DNA from 3 places in the Marinobacter salsuginis genome. Region 3 is predicted to be linked to each of the others. Evidence: predicted binding sites of a transcription regulator. Region 3 holds the regulator's gene; each other region holds the start of a gene.
The links. The regulator sigma-54, encoded in region 3, starts transcription at its own class of promoters, with help from an activator protein. The targets are predictions, from matches to a motif close to ANTGGCATNNANNTTGCTNT.
Positions count from the first base shown of each region.

Region 1: the regulator sigma-54 is predicted to act here: its motif matches at 2,523-2,542, upstream of flgA (flagellar basal body P-ring formation chaperone FlgA).
Region 2: the regulator sigma-54 is predicted to act here: its motif matches at 1,897-1,916, upstream of glnA (glutamate--ammonia ligase).

Region 1 covers NZ_BGZH01000003.1:215,197-219,402, reverse strand. Annotated here, with positions in the region: gene GJU83_RS15130 (cyclic di-GMP-binding domain-containing protein, MshE-related) at 1-669, shown strand, start outside; gene GJU83_RS15125 (flagellar protein FlgN) at 700-1,170, opposite strand; gene flgM (flagellar biosynthesis anti-sigma factor FlgM) at 1,178-1,504, opposite strand; gene flgA (flagellar basal body P-ring formation chaperone FlgA) at 1,681-2,382, opposite strand; gene GJU83_RS15110 (chemotaxis protein CheV) at 2,571-3,500, shown strand; gene GJU83_RS15105 (CheR family methyltransferase) at 3,538-4,206, shown strand, end outside.
Region 2 covers NZ_BGZH01000004.1:122,204-126,409, forward strand. Annotated here, with positions in the region: gene typA (translational GTPase TypA) at 1-1,509, opposite strand, end outside; gene glnA (glutamate--ammonia ligase) at 2,070-3,473, shown strand; gene GJU83_RS17135 (DUF4124 domain-containing protein) at 3,647-4,171, shown strand.
Region 3 covers NZ_BGZH01000001.1:733,380-737,585, reverse strand. Annotated here, with positions in the region: gene rapZ (RNase adapter RapZ) at 3-887, opposite strand; gene ptsN (PTS IIA-like nitrogen regulatory protein PtsN) at 916-1,386, opposite strand; gene hpf (ribosome hibernation promoting factor) at 1,474-1,782, opposite strand; gene GJU83_RS03355 (RNA polymerase factor sigma-54) at 1,883-3,403, opposite strand; gene lptB (LPS export ABC transporter ATP-binding protein) at 3,561-4,206, opposite strand, start outside.

The DNA of each region.
Region 1 (4,206 bases), on a different contig from region 3:
CTGGATGAGGGCCTGAAGCTCCAGCGCGAAACCGGACAGCGTCTGGGTGAGGTGTTCATCCAGGCCGGCTGGATCAGCGAAAAAGAACTTCACCGGGTCCTGAAGCACCAGTCCCGGTATCGCAACGCTGCGGCGCTCGTCACAGCGGTAACGCTGCCATTCCAGCCCCTGGTCACCTTTGCGGCGAGCAATTCGGCCGAAGCGTCCCAGGCATCGCTGGAGGCTGGTGAATTGTATGAGCGCGGTAAGCTCGCTCCATTGAGCGAGACTGAGCTGGCGGCCGTCTCAGGTCAGGGAGACCCGAACCTGCTGGAGCGTATCGGTATTGTACGCGATATGGTTGAGAATCCGGCGGGTGACGGCGAACAGGGCGCAGACGGATCCCCAGATGTCATCGAGGGGCTGAAACTTACCGCCAATATTTTTGTACCGGTCCTCAACTTCCTCGACTCGGACCTGACCATTTCCGGTGTCCACTACCGCGAGGGGGAGCCGCGCTATCGGGTGAGGGAGGATGGCGCCTTGATGCTTGCGTTCCCCGAGCGCATCGAGGAAATCCGCATGGACAATATCCGGGTCAGCGGTAGCCAGGGTGCCTCAATGGGTAACGTGAGTATCCACGACATCCGCTTCCATCCGGACTCCCAGATGACAATCTATACCCGATGAAGTAAAAAGCGTTGCCTGCCAGGGCCCTGCTCAGGCGCTGGCAAGCACTGTGCTGCTGGAAACTGTGGTCTGCTGGCCTTGGGCACCGTACAGCTTTTGCTGACCGGTGGCGCCACGGAAGATGTCGGTAAGCCGGGACAGGCGTTTTTGCAAATGGCTTATCACCCGACCGTTGGTCTGGTTCAGCGTCTGACAGGCCCGGAGTTTCTGATCCGCTTCCTGCCAGAGCTGGAACAGCTCAGAAAAGCCGCCGCTGCGGATAAAACGGGAAGGCTCGCCGCCTTCCGGGCGGTATCCCATCTGGACCAATGTCCGGATTTTCTGTTTGGCGCGTTCGCGAACGGCACCCAGAAGCTCGTTTTTCTCTTTGGTCAGAGTTTCCAGCTGTCGGAGGTCGGAACTGGCAAGGCATGTCTTTTCTTTTTCGAGAATATCAGCCAGCGTCTCCAGCTGACTGACATCCTGGGAAAGAAGGGTCTTCAGATCATCGATTGCGGCCATGGTTTACTCACCCGAAAATGCTTTCATCCATCTCAAGCATTTTCTGGGCCAGTTTCTCGGCGTCAATCTTGTAGGTTCCGTTCTCCAGGGCGGAGCGGATCTGTTCGATGCGGTCGTCATCCATTTCCGGATAATCGCCCAGCTTCTGTTCAAGCTGTTTGAGATTCTTGGCCTGATTGCTCAGGCTCACGTTCTCGCCCCGGGCACCCTGGGCCTGGGTTTTCGCCTGTTCGTTGGTCGCCGGCTGGGTATTCTGGGTGCCGGCGCTTTTGTCGGCCGTGGTTCTCTGGGTGTTGACCTGGCCGGGGCCAATTCCATTTAAGTCAACTGACATATCTGTACCTGCTTGCCTGTCGCGCCGCGTGAATGCAGCGCTTACTCGAGTTTATGTCTTCTTAACGGCGGGGCCGCGAAAACCTTTAGTAATTTTCAGTAGTTTTTTCGTCTCTTTTTTTCTACCGGGTTTCCGGCAGGGATTTGCCGCACCGGCAAGCTCATGCCGAGCCGGGCTTACATCGGGATTTCGACATGACCTGGCGCAACAACGCTGGCCTTGATAGTGCGGGAGGATCGCAGATTCTCAACCAGAACCTGTTCGCCAACCCCTGCGCTGGCAAGGGCCTTCCCGCGCGAACGCACTGAGAATCCGCCCGTTTTGGCGGTGATGATAACATGGTCGCCCCGTTCCACGGCATTTGGCGCGGAGAGCATATCCGGCGTGATCAGCGAGCCTGCGTTGACCGACCGGCGCACTTCCATGCCAATGGCCTGTTGCGCGTCGGTAATGACGCCGCGCCGGGAGGCATTGATTTCAACGGACTGCTTGGTCAGGAGGCCTTCGGTTACCCGTTCTCCCCGTGTCAGCGGTCTTGCCGCCACAAGGGCCGGCCCGTGGATGGAAACGGAAGCCGTCACAAACATCCGCCAGGGCCTTGATCCTTCGCAGGCCACCTGCATCGAAGGGCTGGTGCTTTTCCAGGGATCTCCACTGAATTCGACACTCAAGGGCTTCTCGCATTCCGCGAGTGCAAGTCGGTCGTCGATGGAGCCCGGTTCAAAGGATACGGTGTAGCCTTCTGCGGCCTGTTCTCTGGCGAAGCCGTCAAGAAATTCCAGTGTCGCCTGGCGAATCTGTTCAGCGGTTGTGTCAGCCAGCAGCGGGGCGCTCAAGCAAGACATTAGCAGTATCAGAGCCAATTTGGTGGTGCGCATACGTAGCAGTTTGTCCTATGCTGTCAACAACAAGGCAGAAAAGCCCGAATCCGGCTAAGGATTCGATGGCAGTGGCCGTTAAACGGGCTAATCCGCCGCTGATATGACGGCTTTCCGTCAATCACGCTATTATTCAGTGACCAGCAAGATATATGCCGTTGTAATTCCGGCAGGCCAGGAGAATCGAAATGGCAGGGGTATTGGACAGTGTTAACCAGCGCACTCAGATGGTCGGGAAAAACCGTCTTGAGCTGCTTCTTTTCCGCCTGAGGGGACGGCAGATATACGGTATTAACGTCTTCAAAGTGAAAGAGGTCCTGCAGTGCCCCAAGCTATCGTCGCTGCCCAATAGTCGGCCGGTAGTTCGTGGCGTCGCTCATAGTCGTGGTGAGACGATTCCCATTATCGATTTAAGCATGGCTATTGGTTTGCCCGGCATTCCCCAGGACGAGTTGGCGACCAGTTTCGTAATCATCACTGAATACAATCGCAAAACGCAGGGCTTCCTGGTTACCGGCGTTGAGCGGATCATGAACATGAACTGGGAGGAAATTCTGCCGCCACCGAAAGGGGCAGGCAAGGATGTATATCTTACCGCTGTAACAAAAATTGATGATAAGCTTATAGAAATCATAGATGTAGAAAAGATTCTTTCGGAAGTTTCTCCGCTTGGTGAAGACGTGACCGAGGCTGTACTGAGCAAGAGCGCAGAGCGGGTGCCCGGGCATCTTCCGGTATTGGTAGTGGATGACTCCTCTGTCGCACGTCGCCAGATACAGCGGTGCCTGACGGCAATAGGCATGGAGGTTGTGCTTAAAAATGATGGCAAGCAGGCATTCGAGTATCTGAAAGAAATCACTGCGGACGGCTCCCGTGCGAAAGACCATTTCTCATTGATCATTTCTGATGTCGAGATGCCGGAAATGGACGGGTATACGCTGGTAACCAAAGTAAAAGATGACCCGGCTCTATCCGATATGTTTGTTATGCTGCACACCTCCCTCAGTGGTGTGTTCAATCAGGCGATGGTGAAGAAGGTCGGGGCCGACGACTTTATGGCAAAGTTCAGTCCGGACGAGCTGGCGGAGCGGGTAATGGAGATCATCGACCAGGGTTGATGGCGCCGCTCGAAGATTCACTCAGAACAGAGATCCAATGAAAGCGGAAATAACGCCACAGGAATATGAAGCCTTCAAATCGTTCCTGCAGGATGCCTGTGGGATTTTACTCGGCGAGAACAAACAGTACCTGGTAAAAAGCAGGCTGCGCAGGATTCTCGAAGAGAACAGTCTGAATACCCTGGGTGAACTCCTTGATCGCCTCAAGCGTCCCGGGCGGGGCGGCCTGAAGGAGGTGGTCATCGATGCGATGACCACCAATGAAACCCTGTGGTTCCGCGACAATCACCCTTTCCGGATTCTCCAGGAAAAACTGCTTCCCGAGTTCGCTGAGCGCAAAACCGCCCAACCCCTTCGTATCTGGTCGGCGGCCTGCTCAACAGGTCAGGAACCCTACTCCATCGCCATGATCGTGGAAGAATTCCGGCGTGCGAGGCCCGGGAAGCTTCGCGACGTGAAAATCACGGCCACGGATATCTCCAAAAGCGTTCTGGAAGTCGCCCGCAAGGGTGAATACGAGATGATCGCCATTGGCCGGGGCCTGTCACCGGAGCGACAAAAGCAGTTCTTCACCCCGTCCCTGAATGGCGGCTGGCAAATCAAGCCGCAAATCCGGAGTATGGTGGAGTTCAAGGAATTGAACCTGCTTGAGCGCTACATGCTCGGCAAGTTCGACATCGTGATGTGCCGGAATGTTTTGATCTAT
Region 2 (4,206 bases), on a different contig from region 3:
GGTTTCCAGGGAGTAGGTCAGCGCGGTACCCGTAGCCATCGACACAATGACGCCGTTCTGGCGGCTGGTAACGTCCCCAACCTTGATCGGGCCATAGTGGCTGAACGTGGACGTAAGGATGCCGGTACCTGAGGTCATGGTCAGGAAGGTATTCCGGAAACCAATCAGGCCGCGAGCGGGAATGGTGTAATCCAGACGCATGCGGCCCTTGCCATCCGGCACCATGTTGGTCAGGTCGCCCTTGCGCAGCCCCATTTGCTCCATGACGGCACCCTGGTGCTGCTCTTCGATATCCACGATGACGTTCTCGTACGGCTCCTGCTTTTCGCCATCCACTTCCTTGATAACCACTTCGGGGCGGCCAACGGCCAACTCAAAGTTTTCGCGTCGCATGTTCTCGATCAGAACTGAGAGGTGCAATTCGCCACGACCGGACACCTTGAACTTGTCGGCAGAGTCGCCTTCCTCAACACGCAGCGCAACGTTATGCAGCAGTTCTTTTTCCAGACGCTCCTTGATGTTCCGGCTGGTAACGTACTTGCCTTCCTTGCCGGCAAACGGCGAATCGTTGACCTGGAAGGTCATGGATACGGTCGGCTCATCCACCGTCAGTGCTGGCAGCGCTTCAACGTTGGCCTGGTCACAAAGGGTGTCGGAGATGAACAGCTCATCCATACCGCTGACACAGACGATGTCGCCAGCCTGGGCTTCGTCGACTTCAACGCGTTGGAGGCCGGAATGCCCCATGATCTTCAGGATACGACCATTACGCTTCTTGCCGTTGGCGCCAATAGCGGTTACCGGCGAATTGGTTTTGATCTTGCCGCGCATGATACGGCCGATGCCGATCACGCCGAGGAAGCTGTTGTAATCCAGCTGGGAAATCTGCATCTGGAACGGGCCGTCCGGGTCGACATTGGGTGCCGGGACATGGTCAACAATCGCCTGGAACACGGCATCCATGTTGTCATCCAGCTTTTCGTGATCCAGCCCGGCAATGCCGTTCAGGGCGCTGGCGTACACAATCGGGAAGTCCAACTGCTCATCGGTCGCGCCCAGGTTGTCAAAAAGGTCGAATACCTGATCCACAACCCAATCCGGACGGGCGCCAGGACGATCGATCTTGTTAACCACAACGATCGGACGCAGCCCCGCGGCAAACGCCTTCTGGGTAACGAAGCGGGTCTGGGGCATGGGGCCGTCGATGGAATCAACAACCAGCAGCACGCAATCCACCATGCTCATGACCCGCTCAACTTCACCGCCGAAATCTGCGTGGCCCGGTGTGTCGACAATATTGATGTCGTAGCCATTCCATTTCAGAGCGGTGTTTTTCGCCAGGATGGTAATGCCCCGCTCTTTTTCCTGATCATTGGAATCCATGACCCGCTCGCTATCGAGCTCTTTGCGCTCCAAAGTGCCTGACTGGCGCAAAAGCTGGTCTACGAGCGTGGTTTTACCATGGTCAACGTGGGCGATAATGGCGATATTACGAAGTTTCTCAATCACAAAAATATTCCTGCGGCATGCACTCAATGACCTGAGAAGGTCGTTCGCAGGGGGAATCCCAGCACATGCCGTCTCAAATCCGTAAAATGAACTCATTCACCGGAGCTGGCTGCCCGGCACCCTGCACGGTGCTTTCCGATCATGGACCTGAAAATGACAGGGTAAAAAATGAAGCGGCGCGCAGTATAGCGAAAAGTCTGTGTCGTTAATATGAAGAAAAACGCCTATTCTTCATACAGCGGGCGCGCACCTCATTGGGGCGACCACCTCATAAATGCACCAACAAGGTGCACCATTTGGGTGCAGGTTTTCGGTGGAGGGCGCATCATTTCCTTCTAATATGCCCCAAACCCTTGCAGTTGCGCCGTTCTGGAGCATGCCCTAAAAATTGGCAAGCGCCTTGCTTTATCGAAATCAGCCGAAATTTACAGGTAAGACGCAACGGCATTTGCTAAGCTGCGCAAACCTGAGAAACAGATCGGAACCCGATAACCCGGGCGATCCGGCGCCACGAACATGAATACAGCCGCCTGTGCGGTATAACTTACGGAGCATGCACAATGTCCAAGACAGTTGATTTGATCAAAGAACACGAAGTCAAATGGGTTGACCTGCGCTTCACTGACAGCCGCGGTAAAGAGCAGCACGTTACACTGCCTGCCACCGAAGTAGATGAAGACTTTTTCGCAGACGGCAAGATGTTTGACGGCTCCTCCATCGCGGGCTGGAAAGGCATCAACGAATCCGACATGATCCTGATGCCGGACGACGAGACTTCCGTACTCGATCCGTTCACCGAAGAGACCACCGTAAACATCACCTGCAACATCGTAGAGCCTTCTACTATGCAGGGTTACGAGCGTGACCCACGCTCCGTTGCCCGTCGCGCAGAGGAATACCTCAAGTCTACCGGCATCGCAGACGGCGCCCTGTTCGGCCCCGAGCCCGAGTTCTTCGTGTTTGACTCCGTAAAATGGAACGTCGACATGCAGGGTGCGATGTACCACATCCACTCTGAAGAAGCCGCCTGGGTTTCCGGCGAAGATTTCGATCGCAACAACATCGGTCACCGCCCGGGCGTAAAAGGCGGTTACTTCCCGGTTCCGCCGGTTGACAGCCTCCACGACCTGCGTGGCGCCATGTGTGCGGCCATGGAGTCCATGGGACTGGAAATCGAAGTGCACCACCACGAAGTGGGCACCGCTGGCCAGTGTGAAATCGGCGTTGGCGCCAACACTCTGACCCGCAAAGCAGACGAAGTTCAGATCCTGAAGTACTGCGTGCACAACGTGGCCCACGCCTACGGCAAGACCGCCACTTTTATGCCCAAGCCGGTTGTCGGCGATAACGGTTCCGGCATGCACGTTCACATGTCCCTGAGCAAAGACGGCAAGAACCTGTTTGCCGGTGACAGCTACGCTGGCCTGAGCGAAACCGCTCTGTACTACATCGGTGGTGTGATCAAGCACGCCAAGGCCATCAACGCCTTCACCAACAGCTCCACCAACTCGTACAAGCGTCTGGTTCCGGGCTTTGAAGCTCCGGTTATGCTGGCCTACTCTGCCCGTAACCGTTCAGCCTCTATCCGTATCCCGTATGTGAACAGCCCGAAAGCGCGTCGTATCGAAGTTCGCTTCCCTGATCCGTCTGCCAACCCGTACCTGGCGTTTGCGGCGCTGATGATGGCTGGCCTCGACGGTATCCAGAACAAGATCCACCCTGGCGATGCCATGGACAAGGATCTGTACGACCTGCCGAAAGAAGAAGCCCTGAGCATTCCGACCGTGGCCGAGACTCTGTCCGAAGCCCTGGACTGCCTGGAAGCAGATCACGAGTTCCTGACTCGTGGTGGCGTATTCACCGAAGACATGATCGCAGGCTACGTTGATCTGAAGCGCGGTGAAGTCGAGAAACTGAACATGACCACTCACCCGATCGAGTTCGACCTGTACTACTCCTGCTAACACCTCGCTTTAGAGGAAAGCAGACAAGCCCCGCCTTCGTGCGGGGCTTTTTTGTGAGCAGCCGCACAGTGCCTGGAGCCCTTAACGATATGTAACCAACATCAGGCTCTGCAGGCGTTGAAAAGACTCCGGGCGCCGCCGATAATCGAGGAAACCCAATAACAGGTGAGCTTATGAATCCAAAGTCTGGATTGGTTGCCGGCCTTTTCTTTTTGCTGGCGGTTCCCGTCTCTGCCGAGGTTTACCGAAATGTCGATGCCTACGGCAACGTCACCTACTCTGACGAGCCGAGCGAGGGCTCTGAAGCGGTCCAGGTCAAGCCAGTCACGACCATCACATTGCCCAAGCCAGAAGTTGTTCAGGAAACCGAAAAGCTGCGCGAAGAGGTGCAGCGGGAAGGCGCAGCTTACGACAGCGTCTCGTTCGCCTATCCGGACAACAATCAGGCGTTCCATAGTGGCAGCGGCGACGTACAGTTCGAGGTCCGTAGCACACCCGGGCTCCAGCCTGGTCACAAATACGAAGTCACGCTGGACGGGCAGCCAGTCGGCCAGAGTACTTCTGGCTCGATCACCGTCAACAACGTCTTCCGTGGAACCCATGAAGCCCGCGTCCACATCGTGGATGAAAACGGAGTTCAGGTGAAAACCGGCTCACCGATCACCTTCACCGTTCACCGCCCTTCCGCATTGAACTAACCAAACCTGCCTAACAATTCGCACTATTTTGGTGC
Region 3 (4,206 bases):
GATCAGATCTCTTCCCGGGTCTGAAGGTGTGGCAGTTCGGTATGGCGTACCTGCACATTGCTGTAACGCTGCCGGAAGTAGTCGCCCAATTGCTCGCAAACATACACTGAACGGTGCTGGCCGCCGGTACAGCCAATGGAAATCGTCATATAGCTGCGGTTGCTGTCTGCGAAAGAAGGCAGCCAGGTATCCAGGAAGGCCTTCAGGTCGTCGATCATCTTCCGGCTCGCCGGTTCTTTTTCCAGAAATTCGATAACCGGCTGATCCGTGCCCACGTACTTCCGCAGACTGGTATCCCAATAAGGGTTGGGCAAACAGCGAACATCGAAAACATAGTCGGAATCCAGCGGTACTCCGTGCTTGAAGCCAAACGACTGGAACAGCAGTGCCAGCTCCTGATCCTTCCGGCCCACAACTCTCTGCTTCACCATATCCCGAAGTTCGTACATCGACATACCGGTGGTGTTCACATACAGGTCGGAAAGCTTGGACAGTGGTTCAAGCAGCTTCTTCTCGCTGGTAATGGCTTCCCTGAGGGAGGTCTTGTCGTCACTCAGCGGGTGTTTTCTGCGGGTGGCGTGGAAACGCTGGAGAAGTGACTGCTCGTCGGCATCAAGGAAGATAATTTCAACGGTAACCCCGGTCTCCTGGAGGCGCCGGTAAATTTCCTCGAAATTGGCGAGCTCGCCGGAAAGGTTGCGCGCATCAATGCTGACCGCCATCTTGCCGAGCCGGCCGGGCTTGGTCTGGCTCGCTGCTTCCCGGGTGAGAGGAAAGAGCAAGCCAATGGGAAGATTGTCGATGCAGTAGAACCCGAGGTCCTCCAGCACATGAAGCGCGGTACTTTTACCCGAACCGGACCTGCCACTGACGATAATCAGCTTCATGACCAAATCACCTCCACTGCAATGAAAATCAGCCGCCTGAGGCGGTCATGCGCTGGTACAGCGTGCCGGCGTCCTCACATTGCCGGAGGCGATCACAGAACGACCGCTCATTGAACTTCTCCGCCAGTTGGCTGAGCAGCTCCAGGTGTTCGCTGGTTGCCTCTTTCGGGACGATCAGGGCAAAAATCAGATCCACCGGCTGATTGTCGATGGCATCGAACTCAACGCTTTCTTCGAGCGTCATCAGCACGCCCACCACGTGATCAAGGCCCTCCAGGCGACAATGGGGAATGGCGATCCCCTGGCCAATGCCGGTACTGCCCAGGCGCTCACGGGAAATGAGGTTGTTGAAGAGTTGGGTCTCGCTGAGCGTATTGTCCTGGTGGTTTATTTGCTCGGCAATAAACTCCAGGGCCCGTTTCTTGCTGGACGCAGGTACCCTGCAGAGGGTGAGCTCCGGAACAAGGATAGTGTCTATGGTCAGGGATGTGTCGCTCATGGATCGACTGCGTTTCCGTTAAAAAAAAGGCTGCGACACGTTGTTCATGTCGCAGCTCGATTAGATGACTTGCATGAAAACAGCCAGTTAGCGAGAGCCGTTTCCGTGCATCCGGTCTACATTCTTTTCCTTGTGCTTGAGGATCTGGCGGTCCAGTTTATCGATCAGGGCATCGATGGCTGCGTACATGTCCTCGTTTTCTGCCTTTGCGTGAATCTCACCACCAACCACGTGCAACGTGGCTTCCGCAATCTGGCGCACCTTTTCCACTTCCAGGGTCACCTGGCAGTTACTGATGTGGTCGAAGTGACGCTCGAGCTTTTCGAACTTCTCTGAAACGTAATCTTTCAGTGCGGGAGTCAGTTCTACGTGATGGCCTGAAATATTGAGTTGCATAGGCGTCTCCTGTTGTCATCGTGCCGGCTCCCGGGAGCCGGTCTGGGTGCTGGCGCATTGTGCGCCGGCGAATACGGTGTTGCGTCCCGCACCAGGGTATTCAGACCAGCCGCTTGCGCTCGTTGGACGGCGGAATGTGCATGGCCTCCCGGTACTTGGCAACGGTGCGTCGCGCAACCTTGATTCCCTGTTCTCCTAGCATGGCTGCAATTTTACTGTCGCTCAACGGCTTTTTGGGCGTTTCCGCAGCAATCAGCTTCTTGATCATCGCCCGGATGGCCGTGGAGGAGCATTCACCGCCCTCGTCAGTGCTGACGTGGCTGGAGAAGAAATATTTCAATTCGAAAATGCCCCTGGGGGTATGCATGTATTTTTGGGTGGTTACCCGTGAAATCGTCGATTCATGCATTTCTACCGCCTGGGCGATGTCTGAAAGAATCAGCGGCTTCATGGCTTCTTCGCCGTGATCCAGGAATCCCTGCTGGTGTTCGACAATACGGGTCGCCACTTTCAACAGGGTCTCATTGCGGCTCTGCAGGCTCTTGATAAACCACTTGGCCTCCTGCAACTGATCACGCAGGTAGGTGTTGTCGGCACTGCTGTCCGCACGCCTTATAAGTGAAGCATAGCTGGCATTCACCCGAATGCGCGGGGCAATTTCCGGATTCAGCTCAACACGCCAGCGGCCATTGTGCTTGCGAACGATAACGTCCGGAATGACATAGTCGGGTTCGGCGCGATCAATCACGTCGCCCGGCCGCGGGTTAAGGCCGGTGATCAGAGCCAGAACCTCTCGCAACTGGTCTTCTTTCAGACGGCTGCGCCGCAGCAACTGGGCGTAGTCACGGTTGCCCAGCAGATTGATGTAGTGGGTAATCACCAGTCGCGCCTGGGCCAGCCAGGGCGTCTCGGGTGGTAGCTGGTTGAGCTGGATCAGCAGGCATTCCTGCAGATCCCGGGCAAACACCCCTGGCGGATCAAAGTGCTGGAGGCGGTGCAAGACGGCTTCCACTTCATCCAGTTCCAGAGGGTCTTCCTCGTTCTCATCCAGCAGTCCGGCGTGGATTTCTTCCAGAGGGCTGGTGAGATAGCCGCGCTCATCCACAGCGTCCATCAGGGCATGGGCAATGGCCTGGTCCCGTTCACTCAGCGGGGTCAGATTGAGCTGCCATTCCAAGTGATCCTGAAGTGTTTCGGTGGGCGAGTTGCGGGTCTCGAAATCGTGATCGTTCTCGTCGTCGTTGCGGGCGGCCGGCGCGGGCGCGGACTGGTAGATGTCGTCCCAAGCGGTGTCTACCGGCAGGTCGTCCGGAATGTTGTCCGGAATGTCGTTCTCGGAGGACCAGTCCGGGCCGTTCTCTGATTCGTCCCAGTCGCTCGAAGGTTCCGGCGCTGACTCGGCCGCGGATTCTTTCTCGCTAGTCTCGCGCTCGTCGTTCTCGGAGGTTGCGTCAGCCTGATCATCGTCCTCGGATGTCTCCAGCATGGGGTTGGATTCCAGTGCCTGCTGGATTTCCTGTTGGAGGTCGAGGGTGGAGAGCTGGAGAAGCCGGATCGCCTGTTGCAGCTGGGGCGTCATGGTCAGGCTCTGACCCAGCTTTAACTGTAAGGAGGCTTTCATAACCATGGTTCAGGATCCGTCACTCATCAGCGCTTTGTGTCATAAGTCGTGAAAAATTCTATATATGCCGGTTACTTGCCGTCGTTTTATTTTACCCTAGCAAGTTCTTTGCCGAGTTTACTTGCTACAGGTCATCAAAACAATGAGCCTTTCGGTGTCACAGCCTGAATTCATCGCCCAGGTAGACTTCCTTGACTTGCTGGTTGGCCAGGATCGCATCGGCATTGCCGGAGGCGATGATGTGGCCTCCGGAGACAATGTAGGCGTTCTCGCAGATGTCCAGGGTCTCTCGCACGTTATGATCGGTAATCAGTACGCCAATACCCTTGTCACGCAGATGCCGGATGATGTGCTTGATATCGCTTACGGATATCGGATCGACACCGGCGAAGGGCTCATCCAGAAGTATGAAGGCCGGTTCCATGGCCAGCGCCCGGGCAATTTCCACCCGTCGCCGTTCACCGCCCGATAGGGCCATCCCAACGCTGTCCCGGATATGGGTTATGTGGAATTCTTCCAACAACTCCTCGAGTTTTTTCTCTCGATCCGCTTTGCCCAGCCCCCGACGGGTTTCGAGGATCGCCATGATGTTGTCGCGTACCGACAATTTACGGAACACCGAGGCTTCCTGGGGCAGGTATCCGATGCCTTGCTGGGCGCGTCCGTGCATCGGCAGTGGCGTAATATCCCGGCTGTCGATGGTGATACGGCCACGATCGGCAGGGACCAGCCCGACGATCATGTAGAAGCAGGTGGTTTTCCCGGCGCCGTTGGGGCCAAGCAGCCCCACTATCTCCCCACTG